Regions from separate parts of the Anoxybacillus sp. EFIL genome, predicted to be linked through region 1. Evidence: riboswitches for the same ligand, from Rfam matches in the RefSeq annotation. Region 1 holds a riboswitch; each other region holds the start of a gene.
What was found. Region 1 has a riboswitch for S-adenosylmethionine ahead of ES017_RS15735 (methionine biosynthesis PLP-dependent protein). Riboswitches for the same ligand answer to the same signal wherever they lie in the genome.
Positions count from the first base shown of each region.

Region 1 (11,014 bases):
TTAAGTTTCCGTATTCGTATTCTCGGAATAAAACATGTGGCGAGCGATCGCCTGCTCCGTACGCAATCCAGTATGGTGCTAAATGTTCAGGTGTTGGAACGGCTTGTTTGGCATAAGGGGCTTTTTCTTCATAGTGAAACACGTCTTCACTATGGGCGGATGACTGGGCAAGCAACCAATCATCGAAGGCAACAGCCCAAGAATCTGCTTTCGTCTGTTCCTCCCAACGAAGCGCCATTAAATTATGCACTGTACCACCGCTACCGAGAATCATGACACCTTCGTCACGCAACGGACGTAATGCCTTACCAAGTTGAAAGAGCTGTTTTGGTGTCCGCCACGGAACGACGGATGCTTGGACAATGGGAATGTTTGCTTCTGGAAATAGTCGGCTTAACAATACCCATGAACCGTGGTCAAGTCCACGTGTCTCATCGATATGAACGATGGGGGAGACGTGTTTTAGATGTTGTTGAACGCGCTTTGCCCATTCGACTGAACCTTGTGCGGCATAGGTCACTTCATACAATTCACGTGGGAAGCCGGAAAAATCATAAATCATTTCATATGTTCCATCGATTGATGAAACGGTCGGTTGGCGTGTTGTCCAATGTGCCGTAAAGACGACGATTGCTTTTGGATGAATGTGTTTTCCGAACGTTGTTAAAAACGATGTATATGCGTTGTCTTCAATAGCTAACATGGGTGATCCGTGCGCAAGAAATAAAGCAGTCATCATATCCCTCCTTTTGTCCCCACTTTACCATATATCCGTTCTATTTGTCGATTTTTGCATGTGAGGCGCATAGCCGGGCAGTTGTGCATAACATGGCGATGAATATGAAAAAAGAGGTGAGAACATGTATTACTATCCGAATGTTGTGTATATGCCGATGTATCCATATCCGATCATGCCTTATCCGTTTCCACGAGAACATACGAAAGATTACGGACCGAACCCGTTTGTCGTACAAATCGAAGAAGCGACGAAACGAAACAACATGTTCCGTACGACGTTATGGACGGGACGTCATTTGCAAGTGACGCTGATGAGCCTTCGTGTCGGGGAGGATATCGGTTTAGAAATGCATCCGGGCGTGGATCAATTTTTACGTATTGAACAAGGAGAAGGAATTGTGCGGATGGGCAAAAAGAAAAACGAGCTGACGTTTGAAAGACGCGTGACGGATGGCTCTGCCATTTTTGTGCCTGCAGGAACGTGGCATAATGTGATCAACATAGGAAACGTTCCGCTTAAGCTGTACTCCATTTATGCGCCGCTACAACATCCAGCCGGCACCGTTCATCCGACAAAAGCGGATGCTCTTGCGGCGGAATGAAAGTTTGTTACAAGAAAATAAAAAATAGTTGAAATTTTTACGGAAATAAGGTACATTATTTAAAAATCAGAAAATTCAATATGCGTATGCATTCTTATCAAGAGAAGGGGAGGGACTGGCCCGATGAACCTTCAGCAACCAGCCGAAAGCGGTCAGGTGCTAAATCCAGCGAATTGGTGTTCAATTCGGAAGATAAGAAGAAGCGTTTGTCTATGGACAGAAAGCCTTCTTCTTAGAAGGCTTTTATTTTTTGAGAAAGGGAGAGAGCGAATGAGTCATGTGGAAACGGTATTAGCGCAAATCGGTAATCGAAGCGAGACGACGACAGGAACGGTGAATCCACCGGTATATTTTTCAACAGCGTATCGGCATGAAGGGATCGGACAGTCGACAGGGTACGATTACATTCGGACGGGAAACCCGACGAGACATATCGTCGAGGAGGCGATTGCGCAGTTAGAGGAAGGGGATCAAGGCTTCGCATGTAGTTCGGGCATGGCGGCAATTCAAACGGTGTTTGCGCTTTTTGAAAGCGGGGATCATTTTCTCGTTTCGGCCGATTTATATGGCGGAACGTATCGGCTGTTTGAAAAAGGGTGGAGAAAATACGGGCTGTCGTTTACATACGTCGATTTTCGCGACTTGGATGCAGTAAAAGCACATGTGACGGACAAAACGAAAGCGATTTTTTTAGAAACGCCGACAAATCCGCTTATGCAAGAAGCGGACATCGAAGCGGTTGCGGCGTTTGCGAAACAATATGAGCTGCTTCTTATTGTCGATAATACGTTTTACACCCCTGTGTTACAAAAGCCATTGACGAAAGGAGCCGACATCGTTATTCATAGCGCGACGAAATATTTAGGCGGACATAACGATGTGCTTGCCGGGCTCATTGTCGCCAAAGGAAAAGCGCTGTGCGAGCAATTGGCGATGTATCATAACGCGATCGGAGCGGTGTTGTCTCCGTTTGACTCATGGCTGTTAATTCGCGGCATGAAGACGCTTGCTCTTCGCATGCGCCAGCACGAACAAAACGCGAAAGCGATTTATGAATTTTTACGTGGACACGAAGACGTCACCGATGTGTTATATCCGGGGAGAGGAGGCATGTTGTCGTTTCGCGTGCGCGATGAAAAGTGGGTCAATCCGTTTTTGCGCAGTTTAACGCTCATTACGTTTGCGGAAAGTTTAGGCGGTGTCGAAAGTTTTATTACGTATCCAGCGACGCAAACGCATATGGATATTCCAGAGGATGTTCGCATCGCCAATGGCGTATGTAATCGACTGTTACGTTTTTCTGTCGGCATTGAACATCATGACGATTTAATTGCCGATTTAACACAAGCGTTTCAACGCATGAAAGAGGTGTAACAAATGGAGTGGCAAACGCAATTGCTTCACAATAAATGGCGAGTGGATGCACAAACAGGGGCAGTCAGCGTCCCGATTCATCATGCGTCGACGTTTCATCAGTTTGATTTTGATACGTTTGGAAAATATGATTATAGCCGCACAGGCAATCCGACGCGCGAGGCGCTTGAAGAAACGATCGCGGAGCTGGAAGGAGGAGTGAGCGGTTTTGCGTTCGCATCGGGCATGGCGGCCATTTCAACGGCGTTTTTGTTGTTGTCAAAAGGCGATCATGTGTTGATTACAGATGACGTATATGGCGGAACGTATCGCATTATCACGGATGTATTGAGCCGATTTGGCATTGAATATACGTTTGTCGATATGACCGATTTAGATGCGGTAGCGCGTCATATTCGCCCGAATACGAAAGTGATTTATATGGAAACGCCGTCAAATCCGCTGCTGAAAATTACGGACATTCGCGGAGTTGTGAAGCTTGCGAAAGCGCACGGTTGTTTGACGTTTCTAGACAATACGTTCGCAACACCTTTGTTGCAACGTCCGCTCGATCTCGGCGTCGATGTCGTGCTTCATAGCGCGACGAAATTTTTAGCCGGCCATAGCGATGTCGTCGCTGGACTTGCGGTTGTGAAAGATGAACGACTAGCGAAAGAGCTTCGGAAGTTGCAATATGCGTTCGGTGCGGTGCTCGGCGTGCAAGATGCGTGGCTTGTGCTGCGCGGGCTAAAAACGCTTCACGTTCGGCTCGATTACGCTTCTCGTTCAGCGATGCAGCTCGCGCAGTTTTTACATCGTCATCCGAAAGTAGCGCACGTGTATTATCCGGGGCTTTCGCATCACGAAGGACACGTCATTCATCGCGATCAAGCGCGTGGGTTTGGCGCGGTGTTGTCGTTTGAATTGGAAAATGAACAAGCGGTGCGGACGTTTGTCAAATATGCGCACATTCCGGTATTTGCGGTTAGTTTAGGAGCGGTAGAGTCGATTTTATCTTATCCGGCAAAAATGTCGCATGCGGCGATGCCGAAATCAGAACGCCTTCGTCGCGGCATTACGGACGGCTTGTTGCGCATAAGCGTCGGACTCGAAGCGATCGATGATTTAATCGCTGATTTTGAACAGGCGTTATCGTATGTATAGGCTAGGCATATCGCCTAGCCTTAGCTAATTTGATCGAGGGCATCGCGTTGTAGTTGTTGCTCGACCATGCGATCGAGTTGTTGAATTTTTTTCAAAGCGAGTTCGTCATCGATTTGGCGATAGTGATGTTTGCCACCTGGTTCTTCATCTGCTTCATCGGCAAGTTTAACGATCGTCTGAAGCGGTTTTCGTTTTAGCTCTCCTTCTGGAAGATACGAATCGGTATGAAGCAAAATGGCGAGGGCGATTTCTTTAGCATGTTGAGGATGTTCACCGAGTCGAATAAGCAATTTGTGCGCTCGCTCCGCCCCTTTAATCGCATGAATGTCGTTTTGTTTATATGTTTCATAGTCCCACGTTCCGTTTGAGTACCATTCATAATGCCCAATATCATGAAGCAGTGCCGCTTTTGTCGCTAAATCAACATTGACTCCATATTGCAGGGCAAGGCGATACGCATGGTATGCGGTAGCGATAGCGTGGGCGACGCCTGAACGTTTCAAATATTTTTGAGTAATGGGGTGAAGGAAGATGTCAGTTAATGTGACACGTCTCATCGTGCATGCCCCCTTTTTTGTTTTTCTAATTATCATACCATGTCTTATTTAAGGAAGGCAATACATATTTTTTCTTTTTTTCTTTCATACTAAGTGAAAAAAGTATGGAGGACGCGTATGTTTTTATCATTGTTATTATCGGTTATGACAGCGCTTTCGTTCAATGGACATGCTTGTACGAAAAAATTAGAGGAAGCAAACGTGCAACTATGCGGCAAAGAAGACGGAGATTGGGTGCGTCATTTTACGCTTCACGTCGGAAAAGCGACGTATGCTTTTCCAGAATGGGAACATATCAATGACCCGAAAGCGACTCCGCAATTGTATTCTGTTGATGTGACGGACGATGGAAAGGAAGATGTCGTCGTTTTTCTCGTGAAAGCACGCGGCAACGGCACGTATAAAAATGAAGTGCACGTATTTGCCCATCACGAAAACGGCATAGAAGAAATGATCGTCGAAGATCCGCGCGCCGTCGTTTTAAAAAGCATGAAAATGAAAGAGACGGACGAAGGAACAGAGCTAATCATTGATCACGTTCACGCTTTCATTCCGTACGCACGCGAAGGACAAAAAGGGGTAAAGACGACATTCGACCGCTTTTTAAAATACGCGCTCGATAAACAAAAGCTGAAAGCCGTTTTACTCCTCGAACGAAAAAAAGGCGAATACATCGGCAGCTTAATCGTCACATACGAATATAAAGACGGTTTTTTCCAAGGTACTCACATCGACTTTATCCGCCATTAGCCATTGCCTAGGCAATGGCTAAAAAATTTTTTAAAAAAGTATTTGACAATGTGAGAGGTGGTGAGTATAATAAAAAATGTGTTCGATAGGACAACATACGATTCCGTAGCTCAGCTGGGAGAGCGCCACCTTGACAGGGTGGAGGTCGCTGGTTCGAGCCCAGTCGGAATCATCACAACCCCGAGTTCTTTTAGAGAGCTCGGGGTTTTTCGTTGTATTTAACCTCTCCTCTCGACTGCCACAAATGTTTTCGTATGCAGGAAAATAGTCGATGTTGTCGAATAAAAACAGCGAAACGATTGTATGCGAGGTGAATGTATGTCCATTGACCACGATCGTCTGTTTAAAGAGTTGATCCAAACGTTTTTTGAGGAATTTATTGTTCTCTTTTTTCCTGCGATGCATGAGCATATCGACTTTCAACATTTGTCGTTTTTATCCGAGGAGCTGTTTACCGATGTGACGGCAGGGGAGAAGTACCGCGTTGATTTGCTTGTCGAAACGAAGTTAAAAGGGGAAGACGGGTTAGTGATTGTGCATATCGAAAATCAAAGCTATGTGCAACCATCGTTTCCTGAACGAATGTTTATTTATTTTAGCCGTTTGTTTGAAAAATACCGTAAAAACATTGTACCTATTGCTGTATTTAGCTACGATACGATCCGCGACGAACCATCGACATTTACCCTCCAATTTCCTTTTGGCCGCGTGCTTGATTTTCGTTTTTTCACTGTCGAATTGCGAAAACAAAACTGGCGGAATTACATTCGTCAAGACAATCCAATCGCTGCTGCACTGCTAAGCAAAATGGGATATACTGAAAGTGAACGGGTAGAACTGAAAAAACAATTTTTACGCATGCTTGTCCGATTGGAATTAGACGAAGCGAAACAACGATTACTGTTTGGCTTTTTTGAAACATATGTAAAATTATCTGATGAAGAAGAACGAAGACTACGAAGCGAGGTGAATGAAATGGAGACGAAAGAAAAGGACAAAGTGATGGAATTGATTATTTCGTATGAACAAAAGGCGTTAGAAAAAGGAAGAGAAGAAGGAATGAAGCAAGGAATAAAACAAGGAATGAAGCGCCTTGTACAAACGATGGCGAAAAAAGGGATGAGCGTAAAAGATATTGCGAACGTCACGGACCTTTCGGAAGAAGAAGTGGAGCGGTTGTTGGAGTAGGAGGGACTGTCGTCGGCCTTTTTGGCGACGGCAGTTTTTTGTTTTTACAATGAGTAAATACTATATTTGCTCGCTTGTTAAATGACAGTAGTTTACAATTGAAATTTTTGTTATGATTAAAGTTGTAAGAGATGAAAGAACAAGAAAAGACGGAGGCAGCACGATGAGCAAGTTAACGTTGCAGGAGCTTGAATCTCATTTATGGGAATCAGCAAACATATTGCGTGGTAGTATTGATTCTTCGGACTATAAGAACTATATTTTTGGCATGTTATTTTTGAAACGATTAAACGACGTGTTTGTGGAAACGGCTGAACGGATTGAAAGGGAAGAAGGGGAAGATTACGGTTGGTATGACCGTGATGAACATCAGTTTTTCGTTCCTGAAAAAGCACGTTGGAGCTATATTCAATCCCAATCCCAAGACGTTGGAGCAGTCATTAACAAAGCGTTTGAATTACTTGAAGATGAAAACCCTTCGCTCCAAGGGGTATTAGCGAACATTGATTTTAACGATAAAGAGAAGTTATCAGATAAAACGATTCTTCAATTAGTGCAGCACTTCTCGCAAATTGATTTACGTAACGAAAATTTATCAGAACCCGACATCCTTGGTCGTGCTTATGAGTACCTAATTAAGCAGTTTGCTGACGATGCAGGAAAAAAAGGTGGCGAGTTCTATACGCCAAGCCAAGTCGTTAAACTAATCGTCAAACTGATTAAACCTGAAGAAGGCATGCGTGTATGTGACCCAACCGCAGGGTCTGGAGGAATGCTCATTCAAGCGGTCGACTACATAAAAGAAAAAGGTGGCAACCCGCGCAACATTACATTGCACGGACAAGAGAAAAACTTAAATACGTGGGCAATTTGTAAAATGAACTTGTTGCTTCATGGTTTAAGCGACCATGAAATTAAAAAGGGCGATACGATTCGTGAACCAAAATTGTTAGACGAAAACGGCGAGCTTCTCTTATACGATCGTGTCATTGCGAATCCTCCGTTCAGCTTAAAAAACTGGGGACGTGAGGAGGCAGAAGCAGACGCCTTTCACCGTTTCCGCTTTGGTTTACCGCCAAAAAACGCAGGAGACTATGCGTTTATTCAGCATATGATCGCCACGCTCAATGATGAAGGAAAAGCGGGAGTCGTTATGCCGCATGGCGTTCTTTTCCGCGGCGGAGCAGAAGGGAAAATCCGTCAAGGCATTTTAGAAGAAGATTTAATCGAAGCGATTATCGGTTTACCAGCAAACCTTTTCTACGGAACAGGCATTCCAGCTTGTATTCTTATCATCAACAAAAACAAAGAAGAGCATAAAAAAGGAAAGGTTCTTTTCATTGACGCATCACACGATTATCAAGAAGGAAAAAATCAAAACGTTCTTCGTGATGAAGACATTGAAAAAATCGTCAGCACATACGATGCATGGAAAGATGTGGAGAAATACAGTCGTGTCGTGACACTTGAAGAAATAAAAGAAAACGACTACAACTTAAACATTGCCCGCTATATTGATACAATCGAAGAAGAAGAGGAAATTGATGTCGCAGAAGCACTTCGTCAACTCCGTCAACTTGAACAAGAACGGGATGAAATTGAAAAGGTGATGTATGGGTATTTAAGGGAGTTGGGGTATGGTGGGTGAATGGAAAAATTGCTTATTAGGTGAAGTTGTTGAATATGCTAATGGCTCATCTTTTCCAAACGAGTTTCAAGGAAAAAAGAACGGGAAATATGATTTTTATAAGGTAAGCGACATGAATAATCCTAAAAACTCTGTATTTATGATAGAAGCAGAAAATACGGTTGATGATGAAGCTGTTACAGAATTAAAAGCAAAAATTCATCCAAAGGACACTGTTATTTTTCCAAAAGTAGGGGCAGCACTTCTTACTAATAAGAGAAGAATTTTATCTAAACCTTCTCTTTTTGATAACAATATAATGGGACTAAAAGCAAAAAAAAGTATTCTACCAAAGTATCTATACTATTTCATGTATACTATTGACTTTGGAAAATTTGTTCAATCAGGGGCGGTTCCTTCCATTAATAAAACGATTGTAGACAATCTCTCAATCAAGTTACCACCTTTGTTCGAACAACGCAAAATCGCAGCCATTCTCTCATCCGTCGATGAAGCGATCGAGAAAACGGAAGCGATCATCGAGCAAACGGAGAAAGTGAAAAAGGGACTAATGCAACAGTTGTTTACGAAAGGAATCGGACATACGAAGTTCAAAAAGACAGAGATTGGGGAGATTCCTGAAGAGTGGGAAGTAAAGCAATTAGCTGAAGTATGTGTAGTCAATCCTACCTATCGAATTGAAAAGGGGACTATTTGTTCCTACGTAGAAATGGGTGCAGTTAATGAAAACTCCCCTCATATATCTTATTTTGGTAAAAGAGAAGCTGGACAAGGTGGCGGTTCGAGATTTAAAGAAAATGATGTGTTATTTGCGAGAATTACTCCTTGTACGGAAAATGGTAAAACTGCTTTGGTTCCAAAATTAGAGTCTGAAGTAGGACTTGGTTCAACAGAATTTATTGTATTATCTCCTTTAAAGCAAATTCTTGATCCAAAATTCTTATATTACTTTGTTAAGTCCGATAGAGTAAGAAATTACGCTATTAGTAGAATGACGGGAACAACAGGTCGCCAACGTGTTCCAAAAGAAGTATTTGAACAAGAGTTAATGATTGCTTTACCACCTATAGATGAACAAAAGAAAATAGGTGAAATTTTATACAATTATGATAAGAAGATTGACCACGAAAAAAAACGGAAGAATCAGCTTCAAACAATCAAAAAAGCCCTTATGCAAGTCCTATTAACAGGCAAAGTTCGTGTCAAAGTTGATAATGAGGTGATGTCACAGTGACCGCCGCAAGTGAATGGAATGAGTTAAATCTTGTAGAAAAACGTTTGATCGAGCAGCTTCAAGAGTTGGGCTATGAGCATGTCACAGGCTCAGCTCTTGAGTCTGAACGTGATTCATTAAGTGAAGTGATTTTAAAAGAACGGTTAAAGAAAGCGATTCAACGGTTAAATCCGTGGATCGATGAGAACAACCTTGCCCGCATCATTTACAACTTGACTCATATCGAAGCAACGGGGCTTATGCAAGCAAATGAAAAATTTCATGACATGCTTGTGAATTACATTTCCATCCAACAAGATGTAGGAAAAGGGAAAAAAAATCAAACGGTGAAACTCATTGATTTTGATAACCCTTATAACAATGAATTTCTTGTCGTTGACCAATTCCGCATTCAAGATGCAAGGGGTTCGATTCGTCCGGATGTTGTCATTTTTGTAAACGGATTGCCTTTGGTCGTCGTCGAATGTAAAAGCCCGACGCTACAAGAAGATGCGCAAATTTCAAAAGCGGTCAATCAACTGCGCCGCTATCAAGAGACGCATGAACAACTGTTTTACTATAACCAATTTATGATTGCGACAAGCAATTATCGGGCGAAAGCAGGGACGATTGGGGCGAAAGTGCAACATTACGGTGAATGGAAAGACCCATACCCAAGAACCGTTCCTGAACTTGGCGACTCGCCAATGAAACAAGATATTTTAGTGGCGGGGATGTTAGCGAAAGAAAACTTGCTTGATTTAATTCAAAACTTCATCGTTTTTGAGGTCGACGGCGGACGAGTAATAAAAAAAATTGCCCGTTATCAACAATTCCGTGCTGTCAATAAAGCGATTCAGCGCATTTTACATGCAAAAACACCAAAAGATCGCGGCGGGGTGATTTGGCATACACAAGGTTCAGGTAAATCGTTAACAATGTTATATTTAGCCGTCAAACTTCGCCGAGTGAAACAATTGCAAAACCCGACGATTGTCGTTGTGACCGACCGAAAAGACTTGGATGATCAAATTACAAAAACGTTCCGTAAGTGCGGCTTCCCGAATCCGCAACAAGCGGAAAGCGTTAAAGACCTTAAAAGGCTATTACAACAAGGTCCTGGTTCTACGATTATGACGCTTGTACAAAAATTCCAGCCAGATAAAGATCAAGACGAGTATCCAGAGCTTTCACGGTCGGAAAATATTTTCGTATTAGTCGACGAGTCGCACCGTACGCAATATAAAGGATTAGCGATGAACATGCGGAAAGGCTTACCGAATGCATGTTACCTTGGATTTACAGGAACACCGATCGATAAAGAAGATAAAAGTACAACACGAACGTTTGGCTCGTATATTGATAAATATACGATTGAACAGGCGGTCGATGATGGAGCTACTGTTCCAATTTTCTATGAAGCTCGAATGGTTAACCTTCATTTGCAAGGCGATTCACTTGATCGCTTATTTGATCGTAAATTTAGCGACTATAGCGAAGAAGACCGTGAGCGTATTAAAAAGAAATATGCAGATGAAGAAGCCATCTTAGCCGCTCCGAGCCGCATTAAGCAGATTGCTTTAGATATTGTAGAACACTTTGAAAATTATATCCTGCCAAACGGTTTTAAAGCGCAAGTGGTGGCGGTGAACCGTGAAGCGGCGGCGATTTATAAACGAAAGCTAGATGAACTCATTAATGGAAAATATGAAACAGCATTAATTATTTCAACAAGTCCCGAAGATAAAAACAATGAATTATTAAAAGACTACTCTCTATCCCGTGAGGAAGAAAAACAATT
Region 1 is NZ_SDLH01000001.1:423,554-434,567, reverse strand. It holds gene ES017_RS02170 (DODA-type extradiol aromatic ring-opening family dioxygenase) at 1-739, opposite strand, end outside; gene ES017_RS02165 (cupin domain-containing protein) at 861-1,340, shown strand; SAM riboswitch class I at 1,432-1,539, shown strand; gene ES017_RS15735 (methionine biosynthesis PLP-dependent protein) at 1,611-2,714, shown strand; gene metC (cystathionine beta-lyase) at 2,718-3,857, shown strand; gene ES017_RS02155 (HD domain-containing protein) at 3,878-4,414, opposite strand; gene ES017_RS02150 (hypothetical protein) at 4,532-5,164, shown strand; tRNA gene ES017_RS02145 (tRNA-Val) at 5,264-5,336, shown strand; gene ES017_RS02140 (Rpn family recombination-promoting nuclease/putative transposase) at 5,483-6,352, shown strand; gene ES017_RS02135 (type I restriction-modification system subunit M) at 6,516-8,000, shown strand; gene ES017_RS02130 (restriction endonuclease subunit S) at 7,990-9,234, shown strand; gene ES017_RS02125 (type I restriction endonuclease subunit R) at 9,231-11,014, shown strand, end outside.

Region 2 (11,014 bases), on a different contig from region 1:
CTCTTTTGTTGTCCATCGTTTTATTTTTATATGCATACGTTGAATAGAAAACCCGCGCAACGTCATCGCTTCATACACGCGCTCGGCACGTTCAAATGTTCGCAGTAACAAATGTCCAACGAGCGATCCCCAAACGGATAATTGGATGGCGCGATGGTTCGGTGCGCGCAACATATACGCTTGACGAAGTCGTTTTGCTTCTTCTAAAAATAAAAAAATATATCGATATGTCAAAAGCAATTGTATAACGAGCAGACGAGGAATGCGCAACGAAAGGAGCGCACCTGCAAGTTGCTCGATCGGTGTCGTCAAAAACAACACTGTTGCAGCAAGAACGGCAAGCGTGTTTTTTACAAGCAAAGTAGCGAATGACAGCCATCCTGCTTCTATACGCCAATGAAAAAACGATACGTGTTCATGAATGAAAAACAGCTGTGAAGCCCCTATAACTGTAATAAATGGTAGAGAAGCGAGCAGTACGCGTTTAATATGGCGAATAGAAAGACGATAAAAAACGATCATTGTGATTGGATAAAGCGATAATGGAACGAGTTCAATAAACGCATACGTGTGAAACGAGGCGACGACGAAGATGTATGTAAACGTTATAATGAGCATGCTTAACGGATGAACATCATGTCGTCGCTTTTTCATATTTGACATATGTGCATGGATCACGCTTCTTTTCTCCATTTTTTCATGATGTATGGTACGAGCATTGCTATTGCAACGATAAATACACCGACGATGCCAGAAACGCTTGTGCCGATGTCTAACCAACCGATCGAAGCGCCCCCATTTTTCAAATTGTAATCAGGCAACAAAGCGAGCGATTGTTGGAGACGTTCTAGTGCGGTGTGGAGTGCTGTTGTTGCATGTAGTTCCTCCGTACCTGCTGTGCGTAAAATAGACCATTCTAATCCATCTGGTTTGGACGAAGCGATGGATGAAAAAATGCCACCGATGAGAAGCGCAAGCAAACCGAGTGTCCCGATGAGACGATTTGTCGGTGTATTTGTTGTTGAAAGTTCTGGCTTTGCTTTCATCACAAATGAGATGACAGCTGCTGTAGCCATTCCTTCTACAATGCCAATCGCCAAATGAATCGGTTGCATAAATAAAGCGAACGTCGTAAATGGTAATTCGACTTTTCCGGATAACAACGTTTGAACGACGACGCTAAATGCCCCAAGTTGCAATCCAACGACGGCAGCGATGATGGAAGCAAACCAGATGTTTGTTCGGCGAATGAGTCGTCTGTAAAGTGGATATGCGATAAAACATGTGTAAAAGCCGAGATTGAACACGTTGCATCCGAATGCTAACAGTCCGCCATCTGCAAAAAAGAGTGCCTGAATAAATAAAACGACGGCTAACGTTAAAAAAGCTGCATAAGGACCTAGCAAAGCGGCAAGTAACAATCCACCACCTAAATGTCCGCTCGATCCTGTACCAGGAATGGTAAAGTTAATCATTTGCGCTGCAAATACAAATGCTCCAAGCACCCCCATCAGCGGCAGTTTTTTTTCATCTGCTTCCATGTTTAATTTTTTTAATGAGTAGCTTGCTACACCCGCCGTAGCCCCCCACATCGCCATTCCTACTGCAGGTGAAATAAGTGCATCTGCCATATGCATAAAAATATCCCCCCTTACACCTTATTATAGGGGAGATATGTTATGGAAAGCTATTTCATTTTTTCTCTAAGTTTGCTTATTATATAATTTTTCGTCTTTTCGTCATAAACACCATTTTTATTTCCGCCTGAAAACATAAGGTTCACTCGTTTCACGGCATCTAACGTTTTTTTGCCAAATACTCCGTCTTCTGCTCCGCATTTAAAATTGATCATATTTAGCGCTTGTTGTAAGGTGCGAACGTCTTCGCCGCGATCGCCATATCGCAATACTTTATTTGGAAGCTTACTGATCAGTTGTTCGACTATGTTTTGTTGTTTCGGTGTTTGATTGGATGGTTGTGATGGAGTTTTCACTTCTTCTTTTTTTACTAGTTTTTCAATGATTATTTGTTGCCCGGGCTGTAACGCTCTTGGATCCACGTTTGGATTTAGGCGCAATAACGTTTTTACACTTCCCCCTGTTTTTTGACTAATGGCCCATAGCGTATCTCCTCGTTCGACGGTATACAGTTTGACTTCTTCTTTTATTTCGATGTTTTCTTTTTCTGCTAATACTTGCGCATAGTTAAAACAAGGGCATTGTTTCCATTCATATCCTTTTAGCTCATTATGTCCTTTCACATCTTTATAGTTCGGCAAGATGTTTACCAGCGTTTTATATAACGTTCTCAATGATTGTTTTTGTTCATCCGTCGGTTGTTGTGTGCGAAAATCGCCCGTTAAACAAATGCCGATGCAATAAGTGTTATGGTTGCCGACATGGTAACTAATCGTTTCTAAGTCGTTACAAAAATGAATCGTTCCGTCTTGTTCAATGACAAAATGGTATCCGATGCCTGGCCATCCTTTGCTTACATGATAATTGGCGAACGCAAATGCCGAGCCTGTTTTCGTTAAACTATGATGAATAATGATGTGCGTTTTTTGTTCAAGTGTTGTTTTTTTATACGATTGGCCAGAGCGAGTGGGAAGAAGGTGGCGTATATCTTTTAATTGAGGAATCGCAAATAGTTCATTCATTTTTAGCCTCCTTTTCTTTATTTCTATGTACTACTATATGTTTCATTGAATGAAATGGTTTGTACGAACATATGAAAAATGAAAAAGCTGCCGAAAACAGGCAGCCTTTTCATTTATGCGATCGGTCCCCCGAATTGTTCAATGCGTGGATCAACGTTTGTGAATTTTTTAAAGTTTTCACGGAACTTCGCCGCAAGTTCTTTTGCTTTTTGTTCATATGCTTCTTGATCTGCCCATGTGCTTTTTGGTTGCAATACTTCATCAGGTACACCTGGGACGTGAAGCGGAATATGCAGACCGAAAATTGGGTCTTGAACGGTTTCTACGTTGTTTAATTCGCCTTCCAACGCAGCTTTGACCATTGCGCGCGTATAAGACAGTTTCATCCGTTCACCAACACCGTATCCGCCTCCTGTCCAACCGGTGTTGACTAAAAATACTTGCACGCCATGAGCGTCAATTTTTTGTCCGAGCATGTCTGCATAGCGTGTTGCAGGAAGCGGTAAAAACGGTGAGCCAAAGCAAGTAGAAAACGTTGCTTCAGGTGCCGTAATTCCGCGCTCTGTGCCCGCTAACTTGCTTGTATAGCCGCTTAAGAAATGATACATTGCTTGTTCTTTTGTTAATTTGCTAATTGGAGGCAATACACCAAACGCATCGGCCGTTAAAAAGACGATCGTATGCGGATGACCTGCAACGCTCGGTTGGACGATATTGTCCATTGCTTCAAGCGGGTATGCTGCGCGCGTATTTTCGGTTAACGTCGCATCGTCATAGTTTGGTATGCGTGTGTCTGGATCAATCATGACGTTTTCTAATACGGAACCGAAGCGAATCGCATCGAAAATTTGCGGCTCTTTTTCGCGTGATAAGTTAATGCACTTCGCATAACATCCGCCCTCAATGTTGAACACGCCGTTATTTGACCAACCGTGCTCGTCATCGCCAATTAGGCGACGGTTTGGGTCAGCAGAAAGTGTTGTCTTTCCTGTGCCCGATAAACCGAAAAAGAGCGCCACATCTCCTTCTTGACCTACGTTTGCTGAACAATGCATCGGAAAGATTCCTTGTTCTGGCAATAAAAAGTTCATGACCGAGAAAATCGATTTTTTCATTTCCCCTGCATATTCTGTTCCACCAATCAGCACGGTACGACGTTCAAATGAGATGATAATAAACGTTTCTGAACGCGTGCCGTCTACAGCTGGATCAGCTTTAAATGTCGGTGCAGAAATGACTGTAAATTGCGGCTCGTGTGTTTTTAGTTCCTCTGCTGTTGGACGAATGAATAATTGATGAGCGAATAAATTATGCCAAGCAAACTCATTCACTACTTGAATAGGTAAACGATAAGCTGGATCGGCACCCGCAAAACCGTTAAATACGAACACTTCTTCTTTTGTCATTAAATAATCAACGACTTTATTGTAAAGACGATCAAACACTTCTTCGGAAATTGGTTGATTAACTGTTCCCCAGTCAATTTTATGTTTAACAGATAGTTCTTCAACGATATATTTATCTTTTGGGGAACGGCCTGTATATTTTCCGGTCGTTGCGCAAACAGCACCGGATGAAGTGAGAATGCCTTCTTGACGAGTTAACACTTTTTCTACTAATCGTGGTACAGATAAGTTATGAAAAACCCCATCCCTTTGCAAGAGTGTTGATAATTTGTTTGTCAGTTCAATGGAATTCATTGGACAAAACCTACCTTTGTTTGATTTATTCTTCATGTAAAAAGTATAACACATTTTAATAAATAATCCATACTAATTCATGTATTTTTCTTGAATTTATTTTCAAGATCGTTGTGGCATAAAAAACATTGACTCGCTTCATACAGATGTGATATGATGCTGAAATGAACGGATACTCTTATCCCGAGTTGGTGGAGGGGGACAGGCCCGATGAAACCCAGCAACCGTCACATGCGTGAAAAGGTGCTAACCTGTGGCAAGGGAACGCCCTTGAACGATAAGAGTGAAAGGCGCAGACAAATGCAAAAACCTTTCCTCTGAGGGAAAGGTTTTTTTCACGATAGACCATAATAAGAGGGATGAGTACCGTATCATTTGCCATTATACTGAGGAGGAATGTTTAAATGCCTAAACGTCGTCTGTTTACATCTGAATCTGTAACGGAAGGGCATCCGGATAAAATTTGCGACCAAATTTCCGATGCGATTTTAGATGCGATTTTAGCGAATGATCCGAATGCGCGTGTCGCGTGCGAAACGAGCGTAACAACAGGACTTGTGTTAGTGAGTGGAGAAATTACAACATCTACATATGTAGATATTCCGAAAATTGTTCGTGAAACAATTCGTGAAATTGGCTATACGCGTGCAAAATACGGCTTTGATGCAGATACGTGCGCAGTGTTGACGTCAATTGATGAACAGTCGCCAGATATCGCAATGGGTGTTGACAAAGCGTTAGAAGCTCGCGAAGGACAAATGACAGATGAAGAAATCGAAGCGATCGGTGCAGGTGACCAAGGATTAATGTTTGGCTTCGCGTGCAACGAAACGAAAGAACTTATGCCGCTACCAATTTCTCTTGCACACAAACTTGCACGTCGTTTAGCGGAAGTGCGTAAAGAAGACATTTTACCGTACTTACGTCCAGACGGAAAAACGCAAGTGACAGTCGAGTACGATGAAAACGGCAAACCTGTACGTATCGATACGATCGTTGTTTCTACACAACATCATCCAGAAATTACACAAGATCAAATTGTACGCAACATTAAAGAACATGTCATTCAACCTGTCGTTCCGGCAGAATTGATCGATGAAAACACAAAATATTTTATCAACCCAACAGGACGTTTCGTCATCGGTGGTCCACAAGGTGACGCAGGGTTGACAGGACGTAAAATTATCGTTGACACATACGGTGGTTATGCACGTCACGGCGGCGGGGCATTCTCAGGAAAAGATCCAACGAAAGTAGACCGCTCAGCAGCGTATGCGGCACGTTACGTAGCGAAAAACATTGTTGCAGCGGGTCTTGCAGATAAATGTGAAGTGCAGTTAGCATATGCGATCGGTGTTGCAAAACCTGTATCGATTTCAATTGATACGTTCGGCACGGGCAAAGTATCTGAAGATGTATTAATTGAAGTGGTGCGCAACAACTTTGACCTTCGTCCGGCGGGCATTATTAAAATGCTTGATCTTCGTCGCCCGATTTACAAACAAACAGCTGCTTACGGTCACTTTGGTCGCACAGATATTGATCTTCCTTGGGAACGTACAGATAAAGCAGAAGTGTTAAAACAACAAGCGTTACAGTTGGCGAAGTAAAGAAAAAAGGGAGAGTTACAAGATGTAGCTCTCCTTTCTTACTTTTTTAAGTAAGAACAGAAAATGAAGCGACGCCAAACAACGTACCGAGCATACAGCCTGCAAGCACATCAGATGGATAATGGAGTCCTAAATAAATGCGCGAAATCGCGACGCTACACGCGATGGGCAAGAGCCAAATCGTTAATGCCGGAGCGTATAGTAAAAATGGAATGATGACAGAAAATACTGCGGTTGTATGTCCGGATGGAAATGAATGATCAGTTAACGGATTTTTTGTTACTTTCGTGTTATGAAGTGAAATATACGGTCGTTTGCGTGGGTACATTTTTTTCATCATTGCGACAGGAATATGGCTAAGTGCTAATGCGATGGCACTGGCGATAGCAGCATCCCGCCATTCGTCACGCAACAGCCAAACAGCTAGCATGACAGCCGTAATTGAACATGTCGCTCCGCCAGCGTGTGTAATCGAACGAAAATATGCGTTAAGCCACTTGCGATCAAAATAACGATTAATGCTGTAAAACAACTTGCATTCCCAATCGTACCATTTTCGCAACATAAGCAAATCCCCCTGAACTTATGATAAAATATATATGTTAAGTCAATAATAAAGCAATGTAAAAATACCACGCTTATTTATCGCGTGGTTTGTTTAATTGAAGCGATTTATAATATTGACCTTTTTCAACATATTCGCGGCGAATTCGTGCCATTTCACGCTCATCTTCTTCGGTTAATTCTCGGATCACTTTTGCCGGACGTCCGAATGCAAGTGTGCGAGGGGGAATTTTTTTCCCTTGAGGCACAAGACTGCCAGCACCGATAAAAGCTCCTTCACCAATTTCAGCACCGTCTAAAACGATAGAGCCCATACCGATGAGAGCGCCTTTTCTTATAATGGCACTATGCAAAATGACTTGATGGCCAACGGTGACATCATCTTCAATGATGAGTGGGTTGTTTGGACTTTGGTGAAGGACGGAGTTGTCTTGAATGTTTACACGGTTGCCGATGATCGTTGGGGCGACATCTCCGCGAATGACGGTGTTAAACCAAACGCTCGTTTCCTCTCCAATGGTTACATCACCTGTAATAGTGACGTAATCGGCGATGAAAGCGGAAGGTGCAATGTTTGGCGTATGTTCTTTATATGGATAAATCATTTGGCTCGTCCCTTTCGTTTCATTTTGTTATATTTAGTGTACAAATTTTTCGTTTATTCGTAAATAACAAGGAGGGGTGTATATGTGGAAATGGGAAGGAGAAAACGCAAAAGGTACCATTGTCATCGTTCACGGTGCTGCTGAACATCATGGTCGGTATAAATGGCTCATTGAAATGTTTCGTATGCACGGTTTTCATGTTGTTGCAGGGGATTTACCAGGGCAAGGGACGACATCGCGTAGCCGACGAGGACATATTGATTCATTTGACGAATATATAGAAGCGGTGGCAAGCTGGGTGCATGAAGCGAGCGTGTACGAACAGCCCATTTTTTTACTCGGCCATAGCATGGGAGGGCTTGTCGTCATTCGCACATTGCAAGAAAAGCGACTGCCTGTCCGCGGTGTCATTTTATCGTCCCCATGTTTAGGGCTCGTTCATTATCCGGCGAAAGCGCTTGAGATCGCCTCACGCATTTTAAACGTCATTCATCCGAAAAAACGGTTTCCATCGGGGCTAACGGTAGAGATGGCGACTCGAAATGAAGAAGTGCGCGAGATGGATAAAAACGATTCATTATATGTGACGAAAGTGTCTGTTCGTTGGTATCGCGAGTTAGTGAAAGCGATTCGCATCGCTCATGAAAAAATTGCACAATTACCAGATGTTCCGATGCTTGTCATGCAGGCGGGGGATGACAAAATTGTGGATAAAAGTGCAGTGAAATCATGGTTTGATCAGTTGATGGTTAGTGAAAAAGTGTATAAAGAATGGCCAAAACTATATCATGAAATTTTTAACGAACTTGAACGAGAACAAGTATTTTTATATGCCCATACGTTTTTAACGTTGCAACTGCAAAGAGGTGAGCTTATTGAGCGTTCCAACAAATCCTTTTAGTTTAATGCGAGCTGTATATCGTCGCGTTTTTCCGATCGTTCATCACGAATTAGCTATTTGGAAAAAAAGAGCGGAGGCTATTCCAAACGAGGAACTGCGCAAACAAGCGTTAGCAAGCATCGCGACAAAAACGTTCCATTGCGAAGGGGGAGCGATTTTGTCGTTGCTGGCTGGAAAAGAGATGGAGCGATGCATTCGTTTTATCGTTGCTTATCAAACAATTAGCGATTACTTAGATAATTTATGCGATCGAAGCACATCGCTCGATCCGACTGATTTTCGTGCACTGCACGATTCGATGATGCATGCATTAACTGTCGGGGCAAAAAAAGAGGCATATTATCGTTATCGAGTGGAACAAGATGATGGTGGTTATTTGCACGCCCTTGTCGATACGTGCCAACAGGTGTTAGCGGAAGTTCGGCATTATCATATCATCGCCCCGTTTTTACATGAACTTGCATCATATTATTGCGACTTACAAGTACATAAACATGTGAAAAAAGAAGAACGCATTCCGCGTTTGAAGCAATGGTTTGCCCAACATGAAGCATTGTTGCCGAAAATGGAATGGTATGAATTTTCCGCTTGTTCTGGGTCAACGCTCGGTATTTTTTGTTTAGTCGCTTATGCTTGTACCGATTCGTTTGATCAACGTCTTGCTGAACGGGTACGAAATAGCTATTTCCCGTACGTGCAAGGGCTGCACATTTTACTTGATTATTTGATTGATCAAGAAGAAGATCGGCAAGGTGGGGATTTAAATTTTTGTTTTTATTATCCGAATGAAGAAACGTTATTCGCTCGTTTATGTCATTTCGTTGAAGAAGCAGATCGGCATATCGCACAGTTGCCACATCGCGAATTTCATCGTTTTATTCATCGGGGGTTGCTCGGGCTATATTTATCGGACGAAAAAGTGCACGAGCAAGACGCGATTCGTAAGCTGGCAAAACAATTGTTGCGCTCAGGTGGCGTAACATCTCATTTCTTTTATTGGAACGGGCGAATGTATCGAAAATGGCAAAAATGGATGTATGCGTGAAGAAAAACGGATGTATAATGGAAGAAAAGAAGAGAGGGATGAATATGTCGTTACCTCGCTCTTCAGACGTCACGTATGAACAATATTTAATTATGCGTCAACATAGTGACGAAAGATTAGAATACATTGATGGCGTCGTTTATATGACACCTTCACCTAGCATCCAGCATCAACTCGTATCAAGCAATCTTCATACAATATTCGGGAATTATTTGAAAGGAAAGACATGTAAAGTATTTGCCGCTCTCACAGACATTGAGCTAGTGAGTGAAACATGTTCTGAAAGAAAACTCGTCATTCCTGATTTAAGCATTATTTGTGATCAAACAGGATTTACAGACACAAAATACGTCGGAGTTCCGACGTTAATTGTTGAAATACTCAGTCCTTCGAATCAAGCGCACGATTTAGTGACGAAGTTTAATTTATATATGGAATATGGTGTAAAAGAATATTGGATTGTCAATCCGATGAAACAAGCCGTGACCGTTTATGCATTAAATGAAGATAGGCTATACGAGCAGGCGGATATTAAAGTAAGTGTTGGAACTGTTCAATCTGTTTGCTTTCCAGGTTTGTTTGTTCATTTAGAAGAAATATTTCACTAACAAAGCAAAAGTAGCGATAGGAAAGACCGATCGCTACTTTTTTATCTTTTCTCGATAGCAACGATAAACGGCGGATGATTGATTTGATTCATAAATTCGTATCGAATGACGTGTGCACGTTGTTGGTCGATCGTTGAGACGTATTGTAAAAGGGCATCGCGCTCAATCGCTCCTTCAGGATGACCGTGGTAAATGACGAGGACAATAATTCCTTCAGGAGCCATGATTTCAAGCAATTGCTCAATGGCGGCAATCGTTGAGTTTGGTTTTGTTACAATTTGTTTATCCCCTCCAGGCAAATAACCGAGGTTAAACATCGCGCCAGTTATGCGTCCTTTGTATTGTGGAGGGATGTGAACGAGCAGCTCCGCGTGGCTTGCTTGCACGAGCGTGACCCGTTCTTCCATGTGGTGTTCACGCAATCGTTTTGTTGTGTTTTCGATCGCTTGTGCTTGAATGTCGAAGCCGAACACATGCCCAGACTCTCCGACACGTTCAGCCAAATAAAGCGTATCATGGCCGTTGCCGACCGTTGCATCGACGACGACATCGCCTTCTTTCACAGCGAAGTCGATGAGCGAACGGGCAAATGGCAAAATGCGCATCAGCTTCATCGTCTGTCTTCCTTTCGCACATATTTTTTTCCTTGATAACTATTGCGACGCTCTAATTCGGCATCGATGGCGTTTAACACTTCCCATTTATTGACGCTCCACATTGGACCGATCATTAAATCGATCGGACCGTCTCCTGTAATGCGATGAACGATCATTTCTGGCGGCAATACTTCTAACTGATCACAAACGAGTTGAACATATTCATCGAACGTTAAAAATTGAAGCATTCCTTTTTCGTATTGTTTCACCATTGGCGTTCCTTTTAGCAAATGAAGCAAATGAATTTTAATGCCTTGCACATCTAAATGAGCGACCGTTTTTGCTGTTTCCATCATCATGTCGTACGTTTCAAGCGGCAATCCGTTAATCATATGGGCACAAACGCGAATGCCATGTTTGCGTAGCTTCTCTACACCTTCCACATAGCATGAAAAGTCATGCGCGCGGTTAATTAAGGTAGCTGTTTGTTCATGAACCGTTTGCAAACCAAGCTCGACCCATAAATACGTTCGTTCATTCAATTCCGCTAAATAGTCGACGACGTCGTCCGGTAAACAATCAGGGCGTGTAGCGATCGATAAACCGACGACACCGTCTAAATGTAATACCGTTTCGTATTTTTCACGCAACACGTCAACGGGGGCATGTGTATTTGTGAACGCTTGAAAATAGGCGATATACTTCCCATCTTTCCATTTTGTATGC
Region 2 is NZ_SDLH01000002.1:42,838-53,851, forward strand. It holds gene cbiQ (cobalt ECF transporter T component CbiQ) at 1-678, opposite strand, end outside; gene ES017_RS03340 (energy-coupling factor ABC transporter permease) at 675-1,637, opposite strand; gene ES017_RS03345 (N-acetylmuramoyl-L-alanine amidase) at 1,688-2,659, opposite strand; gene pckA (phosphoenolpyruvate carboxykinase (ATP)) at 2,773-4,359, opposite strand; SAM riboswitch class I at 4,535-4,643, shown strand; gene metK (methionine adenosyltransferase) at 4,764-5,969, shown strand; gene ES017_RS03360 (phosphatase PAP2 family protein) at 6,016-6,534, opposite strand; gene ES017_RS03365 (gamma carbonic anhydrase) at 6,608-7,138, opposite strand; gene ES017_RS03370 (alpha/beta hydrolase) at 7,221-8,039, shown strand; gene ES017_RS03375 (tetraprenyl-beta-curcumene synthase family protein) at 8,014-9,084, shown strand; gene ES017_RS03380 (Uma2 family endonuclease) at 9,129-9,692, shown strand; gene mnmM (tRNA 5-(aminomethyl)-2-thiouridylate-methyltransferase MnmM) at 9,734-10,306, opposite strand; gene mnmL (tRNA modification radical SAM protein MnmL/YtqA) at 10,303-11,014, opposite strand, start outside.
Region 2: linked by a shared signal. The riboswitch ahead of metK (methionine adenosyltransferase) and the one ahead of ES017_RS15735 (methionine biosynthesis PLP-dependent protein) in region 1 are both predicted to bind S-adenosylmethionine.

Region 3 (11,014 bases), on a different contig from region 1:
GTCGTACGTCCGAACGTGAAGCTTGCAGAAAACGCGCCAGAGTATTACATGTCGATGGGGCATACTGCCGAGCAAGTAGCGATGAAGTACGGTGTGACGCGAGAAGACCAAGATGCGTTTGCCGTTCGTAGCCATCAAAGAGCAGCAAAAGCGATTGCAGAAGGAAAATTTGTCGATGAAATTGTACCAGTCGATGTGACTGTCCGTCATATTGAAAATAATAAATTAGTAGAGAAAAAGATAACATTTAGTCAAGATGAAGGGGTTCGCCCAGATACAAATATGGAGACGCTTGCGAAGTTGCGTCCTGCCTTTTCGGTAAACGGAACAGTAACGGCGGGAAACGCTTCGCAAACGAGTGACGGCGCAGCTGCGGTGATGGTCATGGATCACGAAAAAGCGAAAGCGCTCGGTTTACAACCACTCGGTAAATTTCGTTCGTTTGCAGTAGCAGGTGTTCCACCAGAAGTGATGGGCATCGGTCCGATTGCGGCGATTCCAAAAGCGCTTAAGCTTGCGGGACTTGAGCTTTCTGACATTGGCTTAATTGAATTAAATGAAGCGTTCGCCTCACAAGCGATTCAAGTCATTCGGGAACTCGGATTAGATGAAGAAAAGGTAAATGTGAACGGAGGAGCGATTGCTCTCGGTCATCCGCTCGGTTGCACCGGAGCGAAGTTAACGTTGACACTTTTACATGAAATGCGTCGTCGCAACGAACAATTTGGTATTGTCACGATGTGTATTGGTGGCGGCATGGGTGCTGCTGGCGTATTTGAATTATTATAAGAGGGGGAATAAACAATGGAAAAAGCATTACAAATTGCGCAAGGTGGTAGCTTTTTAATTGAAGATATATCGCCAAATCAAGTGTTTACACCAGAAGATTTTACAGATGAACAAAAAATGATTGCGAAAACGACAGAAGAATTTGTCGTTAATGAAGTGTTGCCACAACTTGAGCATTTAGAAAATCATGAATTTGATCGCTCAGTTGCTCTTTTAAAACAAGCAGGCGAACTTGGATTGCTCGGCGCAGATGTGCCAGAAGAATACGGCGGCTTGAGCTTAGATAAAATTAGCTCCGCATTAATTGCTGAAAAAATGGCGCGCGCTGGAGGTTTCTCTATTTCGCACGGTGCGCACGTCGGAATCGGTTCGCTTCCAATCGTCTTGTTCGGAACAGAAGAGCAAAAACAAAAATATTTACCAGCGCTTGCGACAGGCGAAAAAATTGCTGCTTATGCGTTAACTGAGCCAGGTTCTGGTTCGGATGCGCTCGGTGCAAAAACGACAGCAAAACTCAATGCGGAAGGTACGCATTACATTTTAAATGGAGAAAAGCAATGGATTACAAACGCTGGATTTGCTGATGTGTTTGTTGTGTACGCAAAAGTAGACGGTGAACACTTTACAGCATTTATCGTTGAGCGCGAATTCCCAGGCGTATCGACAGGCGCAGAAGAGAAGAAAATGGGCATTAAAAGCTCATCGACGCGCACATTAATTTTACAAGATGCCCTCGTTCCGAAAGAAAATGTACTTGGCGAAATTGGAAAAGGTCACGTCATTGCGTTTAACATTTTGAATATCGGTCGTTATAAACTCGGTGTTGGTGCTGTCGGTGGAGCAAAACGTGCGCTTGAAGTGACGATTCAATATGCAAATCAACGTCAACAGTTTAAAACGCCAATTTCGAAGTTTTCGTTAACACAAGAAAAATTAGCAACAATGGCATCGAAATTGTATGCAGCTGAAAGTTCCGTTTATCGCACAGTCGGTTTATTTGAAGCGCGCATGGGACAATTAACAGATGAACAAGCAAAAGATGGAAAAGAAACGGCAAAAGCGATCGCCGAATATGCGATTGAATGTTCGTTAAATAAAGTGTTTGCGACAGAAATGCTCGATCACATCGTAGATGAAGGCGTACAAATTCACGGTGGCTATGGTTTCATGCAAGAATACGAAATTGAGCGCATGTATCGCGATTCGCGCATTAATCGTATTTTCGAAGGAACGAACGAAATTAACCGCCTCCTTGTGCCAGGTATGTATTTGCGTAAGGCGATGAAAGGTGAATTGCCACTTTTACAAAAAGCACAACAACTGCAAGAAGAGTTAATGATGCTTATGCCTGAAGAAGTAGGCGATGGCGTGCTTGAACAAGAAAAATATCTTGTTCGCAACGCGAAAAAAATTGCTTTAATGATCGCAGGATTAGCGGCTCAAAAATTCGGTCCGAAACTTGAAAAAGAACAAGAAGTGCTTGTAAATATTGCAGATATTGTCAGCAACGTGTATGCGATGGAGTCAGCACTATTGCGTACGGAAAAAGCAATTGCGCAATCTGGGGTTGAGAAAAATAAACAAAAAGTATTGTATACACAAATTTTCTGCCAAGAGGCGTTTAACGAAATTGAAGCGCATGCGAAAGAAACGATCGTTGCTGTGGAACATGGGGACATGTTGCGCATGATGCTATCGGCGTTGCGGAAATTAACGCGCCATACGCCAATCAACGTCATTGCGAAAAAACGTGAGGCGGCAGCAACGTTAATTGAAGCAGAGCGATATGTTGTGTAATAATGGAAGTACCAGACACATCGTCTGGTACTTTCGCTTTGTTATTGTACATAAGGATGATGAGGTGAGAAAATGACGACATTTTATTGGTATCCAAAATGCGGCACATGTCGCAAGGCGAAAAAATGGCTAGATGACAACAACATTTCCGTACAAGCTGTACATATTGTAGAACAGCCCCCGTCAAAAGAGCAGTTGCGGACGTTATATGAAAAAAGTGGGCTTGATTTGAAAAAATTTTTTAATACGAGTGGCATGAAGTATCGTGAACTTGGATTAAAAGACAAATTAAAGACGATGACAGAAGAAGAAATGTTACAATTGTTGTCATCGGACGGCATGTTAATTAAGCGTCCAATCATCACAAATGGAGAGCAAGTCATTGTCGGATTTGACGAACAAAAATATCATGAAATGTTTAAATTGTCGTGAAATCGTGTCGAAAATCGTGTATGATGAAAAGGAAAACAATGTGTTGGAGGGACAACGATGAGCATTCCAAAAGAGCTGCGTTATTCACAAGAACATGAATGGGTGCGTGTCGAGGGGGATACGGTTCGCATTGGTATTACAGATTTTGCCCAATCGGAACTCGGCGATATCGTATTTGTTGAGTTGCCAGAAGTCGGCGCACAACTTACAGCAAACGAGCCATTTGGTAGTGTTGAATCAGTAAAAACAGTATCTGAACTATATGCACCGATCAGTGGCAAAGTGATAGCTGTGAATGAAGAGTTAAACGATAATCCAGAGTACGTGAATGAATCACCGTATGATAAAGCGTGGATGATCGTCATCGAGCCAAGCGATATGAGCGAAGTAGACAACCTACTAACTGCTGAACAATACGAACAAATGATTAATCAAGACTAAAAAACAAATCGCAGGGCACCCTACAACACAGGGGTGTCTTTTTTGTTGAAACAAAAAACAATTGATATTACAAACGATGTTGTTGGGAAATTAAATAAGCATGGAAGTTTTCAGCTGTTTTATGACAACGAATGTGTTGGAGAGTTTGCTCAGGAAACGAACGAATTCAAGCTGAAAAGCGGATATGTAGAACAACAAGGGCGCATTTTGAAAACGGTGACAGTTACTGAACATCCAGATGCGAAATATGTGGATTGCGACACAGAAGGTGGTTGGTGTTAAGGACAGTGGCATCGCTGTCCTTTTCGATTTCATAAAAGGAGAAAAAGTGAACGACAACGAATATAATATACATAAATGAATGTGCAAGGTGATGACGATGGCGATCATTGAAGTGGAAAAAGTGATTATTGTCGAGGGGCGGTCAGATAAAAGAAAGATCGAGAGCATTATTAGTGAGCCAGTAGAAATTATATGCACAAACGGAACGCTCGGTACCGCCAAACTTGATGAATTAATCGAAGCTTTGTATGATAAAGATGTGTACATTTTAGTTGACTCTGATGAGGCGGGAGAAAAATTGCGTCGCCAACTTCGCCGTGAGTTTCCGGAAGCTGAGCATTTATATATTGATAAAATGTATCGTGAAGTTGCAGCTGCTCCGAAACATCATATTGCGGTCGTATTATTAAGCGCAAATATCGATGTACACGCACAATATTTGTAGAAAGTTGTGTGATGATTGTGAAGGTCGTTTATATGTACACGCCATTATGTGGCACATGCCAAGTGGCAAGCCGTATGGTTGATGTGCTTGAACAGTTATTGCCAACTGTCACGTTTGAGCGTCAAGACTTAAATTATGTGCCTGACAAAGCGATCGAATGGCATATTGAAAGCGTTCCATGCTTACTTATTTTTAAACGTGGTAAACTCGTGAAAAAAATATACGCCTTTCATTCCGTTCCACATGTATATGAAACGTTGCGAAAGCTGGCTGAATAAGCCAGCTTTCGACATATTTCTTGGGAAATTGACGAGGAAGGAAGACATTTGTCGAGCAGTTATAGAAGGAACTCACCGTCTTCGTATGGAAACAATGAATACGACAATACATGGGACGGGGGCGGTTGTATGAATATGTTAACACCAATTTTACCAAATGACGGTTTATATATTCAATTGCAATGGGAAAGCGGGCAAATTTTATTAAGCATATCAAAAGAAGGAATTCAACGCGTTGAAAAAGCGAACGAGGATCGGGTCATATCGATTCGTGGTTCCGCACAGGCCATTATGTCACTACTACAAGGATCGTTAAAACTTCAGCAACAACTTCGCTTAAACGAATTGTCCGTCACAGCATCGTTTCGCCACATTTTATTATTAGAGTCAGTTTTCTTTCTTGCTAAACCGTACGATCTTGTTCATTGACGAGCAGTTTTTATCGTGTTAAAATTCAAAATATTCAACAATTATTCGTTCAGGGGGAGAAATGATGAAATTTGAAACGATTGCTGTACACGGGGGACTACAAACCGATCCGATAACGAAAGCGCGTGCGGTACCGATTTATCAGTCAAATGCGTATTTGTTTGATAGCACAGAGCATGCGGCAAACTTATTTGCATTAAAAGAAGCAGGATACATTTACACGCGCATTCATAATCCGACGGTGACCGTATTTGAAGAGCGAGTAGCAAAGCTTGAAGGTGGTGTAGGGGCTTTAGCAGTGGCGAGCGGCATGGCGGCGATTACGATGGCCATTTTAAACGTCGCTCAAGCAGGAGATGATATTGTGTCTGCTTCCACGCTGTATGGAGGGACGTACAATTTGTTTGCAAATACGTTACCGAAATACGGCATTACAACTCATTTTGTCGATCCAGCTAACCCAGAAAATTTCCGCGCTGCAATTACACCGAAAACGAAAGCTATTTTTGCGGAAACGATCGGCAATCCGAGTTTGCATGTGTTAGATATTGAGGCGGTTGCAAACATTGCCCACGAAGCAGGTGTCCCGCTCATTATCGATAATACGTTTGCGACGCCGTATCTTTGCCGTCCGATTGAACATGGAGCAGACATTGTCGTTCATTCTGCGACGAAATGGTTGCTTGGCAACGGGACGACGCTAGGAGGCATCATTGTCGACGGTGGAAAGTTTGACTGGAACTCGCCAAAGTTTCCAGCGTTTACGACACCAGATCCGAGCTATCATAACCTTATCTATGCAGACATCGGAGCGGCAGCGTATATTGTGAAAGCACGTGTGCAGTTGTTACGTGATTTAGGACCAGCCATTAGCCCGTTCAACGCCTTTCAATTTAATTTAGGGCTTGAAACGTTGCACGTGCGCATGAAAGAACATATTGAAAACACAAGAAAAATTGTTGCATATTTAGATAATCATCCAGCTGTCCGTTGGGTGTTGTATCCTGAACATGACAACCATCCAGCGAAAGAGCTAGCGAAAAAATATATGCCAAAAGGGGCAGGAGCAGTCGTCGTTTTTGGCATTCAAGGGGGAAGGGAAGCAGGAGCTGCACTTATTAACAATGTGAAGCTTTGGTCGCATGTGGCAAACGTTGGCGATGCAAAAAGTTTAATTATTCATCCGGCAAGCACAACGCATCAACAACTAAGCACAGAAGATTTACAAGCATCTGGTGTAACAGAAGATATGATTCGTTTATCGGTCGGCATCGAAAATGTGGATGATTTAATCGAAGACTTAGAACAAGCGATTGAAGCGGCGACAGGGGTACGGTCGATGTATTCGCGGGTGTAAATATGAAAGGTGCTAGTTAGATTTTTCGACTAGCACCTTTCATTTTATGAGTTGTAACCGCAGCGCTTCGGCAACCGCTCCTGTTCGTGACGAAACTCCTAATTTTTCGAAAATAGAAGAAAGGTGACGTTCCACTGTTCGTTTGCTTATCTTTAGCCGTTCGCTAATTTGTACACTCGTTTGATCATCTGCCAACATTTGTAGTATATTGATTTCAATGTTTGTTAAACCATGCTTTGTTGAATACATAGTTTCACTATCCACCAAAAAATATTTTTCTCCTTCGTTGCTGTATCGGATCATATGTGCTAAATGAGTGGAAACTTTTTCTTTTGACAATACGACGGATACACCTGCCTCATGCGCAGATAAGGCGAGCGGTGGATAGTTGCATAGCATAATGACATTTATTGTGGGGTATATTTCCTTCGCATTTTTTATCCAGCCCAATGCTTTTATTATGTGCATGTGCACATTTATCACAATGACATCTGGTACATGTATATGTATGAAAGTATCTAGTGAATCGATACAAGAACAAGAACCGATAACTGTTATATTGCTTTCGTTTTCCAACAATTTTTTCAACCCAAGCAAATAGATAGGGTCAGAATCAATAAGCAATGTACGAATAGCCATGCAATTTCCCCTCCACTTTTTTACTAGATTCTACTTCATTTAATAAACTTTGTCATTTATTTTGAAGAAATTGGCGGATTTTCGCCAAAAAATTGGCGGAAAATACGGATTTTTTTCTTTTCTATTTTTGGTAAAATGAAAATAGCTGATCAGCTATTTTTGGGAGAAGAAGCGGAGGAGTATGAGCAATGTATAAGTTGAAATAAAGAACGTCCGATTTTTATACAATATGTTGTACCTATGGTGAGTAATCAGCTAAATAAAAATTTCTGCTTATATTCATGATACCGATGTTTAACTGGCGCTAATGTACAAGTCTATCTCATTATGGACAAGTAGCGGAGAACTAGCATTACAATTGGACTATGTGAGGAGAGAAAATAATGAAAAGTAAATTTAGAAGGCTTATTTTAGTTGCTACCCTAGCACTAACTGCTACTCTGTTATTAGATGGTTTTTTTGGGTCGTTAATTACTACTGAAGCTAGTACGCTCCCGAAACGAGTATATAAAGAGGGGAATGTAACAATTACAGTTACTCCTGCAGTAGGGAGTTCAATGGCAAAATTAAGCAATTCAAAATCAAAAATTGCTCCACTTGATACGATTGTCCGAGGAAATAAAGAAACAAAAACGGTTCAGAGTATGTATGGTACAGTGACGATGACAGTTACGTACGATCGAAATCTAACGACTAAGACTTCTACTATTACGGGGATTTATTCTTTAGTAAATACAGATTCTTACTTGAAATTAGTTGATAAATGGTATACATCTAGTGTTGCACAAGCTGACTACTATGACTCCTTTCATAAAGTGTACGTAACGATTAGAATTACAAAAGAAGAATGTAATTAAAGGGTCCGTTTGGCATGTAACTATGTATGCCTACAATTGGAAAGTTTAACTTCATTTTTTGAACTGAAGAGGCTGATCTGAAACGCTAATGCGTGCTGGGTCAGTCTTTTGCATTTTAACAAAGCGGTGGGTTGTTCGTAGCCCGACATCCGAAGAGTAGCGATTTCTCATGCTATATATTCCGTTCACTTGATTATGAAGGGGAAATAGTTGAAAAATTTTTATTGACACCGTCCTTCTTTCGATGATATACTCACTTTCGTAATTTAAAATGATCCTCAAACATATTAAAACGTTAACTGAATAAAGCGTTTAAAAGCGCTCTTATCAAGAGAGGTGGAGGGATGTGCCCGATGAAACCCGGCAACCGTCAGCGCTGCTGAAATGGTGCCAATTCACACAAAGCGTTTGCTTTGAGAGATAAGAGACAGAACGGACGATTCGCGCCTTTCTGTTCTCTTGAGCAGAAAGGCTTTTTTCATGGAAGGAAGGTGACAGCAACGTGATTACATTATCGAATGTAACAAAAGTGTACAAAGCAGCAAGTGGACATGTGACCGCTGTTGATCGTGTGAACTTGCATATTGAAGCAGGAGAAATTTTTGGCATTATCGGCTATAGCGGTGCAGGAAAAAGTTCGCTCATTCGGTTATTAAACGGATTAGAAAAGCCAACGAGCGGCGAAGTCATCGTCGATGGCAAGGAGATTGGAAAAATTGGCGGAAAACAATTGCGACAAGCGCGCCAGCAAATCGGCATGATTTTCCAACATTTCAATTTACTTTGGTCGCGAACAGTGCGCGAAAATATTGCATTCCCCCTCGAAATTGCCGGCGTCCCGAAAGAGGAGCGAATGAAGCGCGTTGATGAACTAATTCAACTTGTCGGACTGCAAGGAAGGGAAGACGCGTATCCGTCGCAATTGAGCGGAGGACAAAAGCAGCGCGTCGGCATTGCACGCGCGTTAGCGAACAATCCGAAAGTGTTGTTGTGCGACGAGGCGACGTCAGCGCTCGACCCACAAACGACAGATTCCATCTTAGATTTGCTCGTCGACATTAATAAACGTCTCGGTTTAACGATCGTATTAATCACCCATGAAATGCACGTCATTCGTAAAATTTGTGATCGTGTAGCGGTCATGGAAAACGGAAAAATCGTTGAAATGGGTGAAGTGCTTCACGTGTTTCGTAAGCCGGAGCAGCCGATTACGAAGCGTTTCGTTCAACAAGTAACTGAGCCGGAAGAAACGAAAGAAGCGATGTTGCATCTTCTTGAGCGATATCCAAATGGAAAAGTTGTACAGCTTACATTTGTCGGCGAAGCGGCTGAGCAACCGCTCATTACACAGCTTATTCGCCAATTTAATCTAAATGTGAATATTTTGCAAGGAAAAATTTCGCAAACGCATCACGGTTCATACGGGGTGTTGTTCGTTCATTTAGACGGTGCGAATGAAGAAATCGAGCGAGCGCTCGCTTTTATTCGCCAGCAAGAAGTTGGAGTGGAGGTGTTGGCGAATGTGGAATGAGCTATTTCCGAACGTCGTTTGGGATAAAATATGGGCGGCAACAGCGGAAACGTTATATATGACAGCTATTTCAGTTGCGGCGACGTTTGTGCTCGGCATTTTGCTTGGATTGTTACTCTTTTTAACGTCAAAGGGAAACATATGGGAAAATCGTATCATTAACAGCGTTATCGCATCGTTTGTTAACATTTTCCGTTCGATCCCGTTCATCATTTTAATTATTTTACTCATCCCGTTTACTAAGTTTGTTGTCGGTACGATTCTTGGTGCCAATGCGGCACTGCCGGCGCTCATTATTGGAGCGGCTCCATTTTATGCGCGCATGGTTGAAATTGCGCTTCGTGAAATTGATAAAGGAGTTATTGAAGCGGCAAAAGCGATGGGAGCAACGACAACGACAATCATCTGGAAAGTGCTCCTCCCTGAAGCGCTTCCTGCCCTTGTATCCGGAATTACCGTTACAGCGATCGCTCTCGTTGGCTATACGGCGATGGCGGGAGTTGTCGGTGCTGGGGGGCTTGGGAACTTAGCTTATTTGGAAGGATTCCAGCGTAACAATAACGATGTGACGCTCGTTGCAACAGTGCTCATTTTAGTCATCGTCTTTATCATTCAGTTTGTTGGTGACTTTGTCACTTCTAAAATAGATAAACGATAAAAGGAGGAAAAAACAAATGAAAAAATGGCTCTCTTTACTTGTTGCTGCCATGATCGTTTTCGCGCTCGCTGCTTGCGGAAACAATGAAAGTGCAGAGGAAAAAGCGAACAAGCTTGTCATCGGTGCATCAAACGTACCACATGCAGAAATTTTAGAAAAAGCAAAACCAATTTTAAAAGAAAAAGGAATTGAACTAGAAATTGTGACGTTCCAAGATTACGTGTTACCAAACAAAGCATTAGCGGATAAAGAGTTAGATGCAAACTATTTCCAACACATTCCTTATTTAGAAGCTCAAATGAAAGAACATGGCTATGACTTTGTGAATGCAGGCGGTATTCATATTGAGCCGATTGGCGTATATTCAAAAAAATACAAAAGTCTTGAAGAGCTACCAAACGGTGCAAAAATCATTATGAGTAACTCTGTTGCTGATCACGGTCGTATTTTATCGATGCTTGAAGAAAAAGGACTAATTCGATTAAAAGAAGGTGTCGATAAGACGAAAGCAACAATTGATGACATTGTTGAAAATCCGAAAAATTTAGTATTTGAAGCGGATGTTGAGGCAGGATTGCTTCCGCAAGTGTATAAAAATGATGAAGGAGATGCGGTATTAATTAACGCCAACTATGCGTTAGATGCCGGTTTAGATCCAGCAAAAGATCCGATCGCTGTCGAATCGCCAGAAAACAACCCATACGTGAACATTATCGCGGTTCGTAAAGGTGACGAAAACCGTAAAGAAATTCAGACGCTTGTTGAAGTGTTGCAATCAAAGGAAATTCAAGACTTCATTTTACAAAAATATAATGGTGCTGTTATTCCAGCAACGAAATAAGGATGTCCATTCGGGCGTCCTTTTATATTTTCTCGAAAACGACGCATGATAAAAAGGAAGGAGGAGTGCATATGTCGATGGAACAATGTTTACACGAATATAAGCAAGGGTTAGGCACGTTCACACAACAAATGCCTCATGTTGGACGAGCGTTTAACGCATTTACGGAAGCTTGCTTCGCCGAAGGGGAGCTATCAAAAAAAGAAAAACAGCTCATCGCACTAGCGATTAGTGTCGC
Region 3 is NZ_SDLH01000003.1:86,479-97,492, reverse strand. It holds gene ES017_RS06465 (acetyl-CoA C-acetyltransferase) at 1-789, shown strand, start outside; gene ES017_RS06460 (acyl-CoA dehydrogenase family protein) at 805-2,586, shown strand; gene ES017_RS06455 (arsenate reductase family protein) at 2,659-3,018, shown strand; gene gcvH (glycine cleavage system protein GcvH) at 3,076-3,459, shown strand; gene ES017_RS06445 (YusG family protein) at 3,502-3,741, shown strand; gene ES017_RS06440 (ribonuclease M5) at 3,839-4,186, shown strand; gene ES017_RS06435 (thioredoxin family protein) at 4,195-4,464, shown strand; gene ES017_RS06430 (hypothetical protein) at 4,594-4,893, shown strand; gene ES017_RS06425 (O-acetylhomoserine aminocarboxypropyltransferase/cysteine synthase family protein) at 4,958-6,250, shown strand; gene ES017_RS06420 (response regulator transcription factor) at 6,290-6,889, opposite strand; gene ES017_RS06415 (hypothetical protein) at 7,273-7,746, shown strand; SAM riboswitch class I at 8,068-8,173, shown strand; gene ES017_RS06410 (methionine ABC transporter ATP-binding protein) at 8,249-9,277, shown strand; gene ES017_RS06405 (methionine ABC transporter permease) at 9,267-9,935, shown strand; gene ES017_RS06400 (MetQ/NlpA family ABC transporter substrate-binding protein) at 9,952-10,776, shown strand; gene ES017_RS06395 (carboxymuconolactone decarboxylase family protein) at 10,848-11,014, shown strand, end outside.
Region 3: linked by a shared signal. The riboswitch ahead of ES017_RS06410 (methionine ABC transporter ATP-binding protein) and the one ahead of ES017_RS15735 (methionine biosynthesis PLP-dependent protein) in region 1 are both predicted to bind S-adenosylmethionine.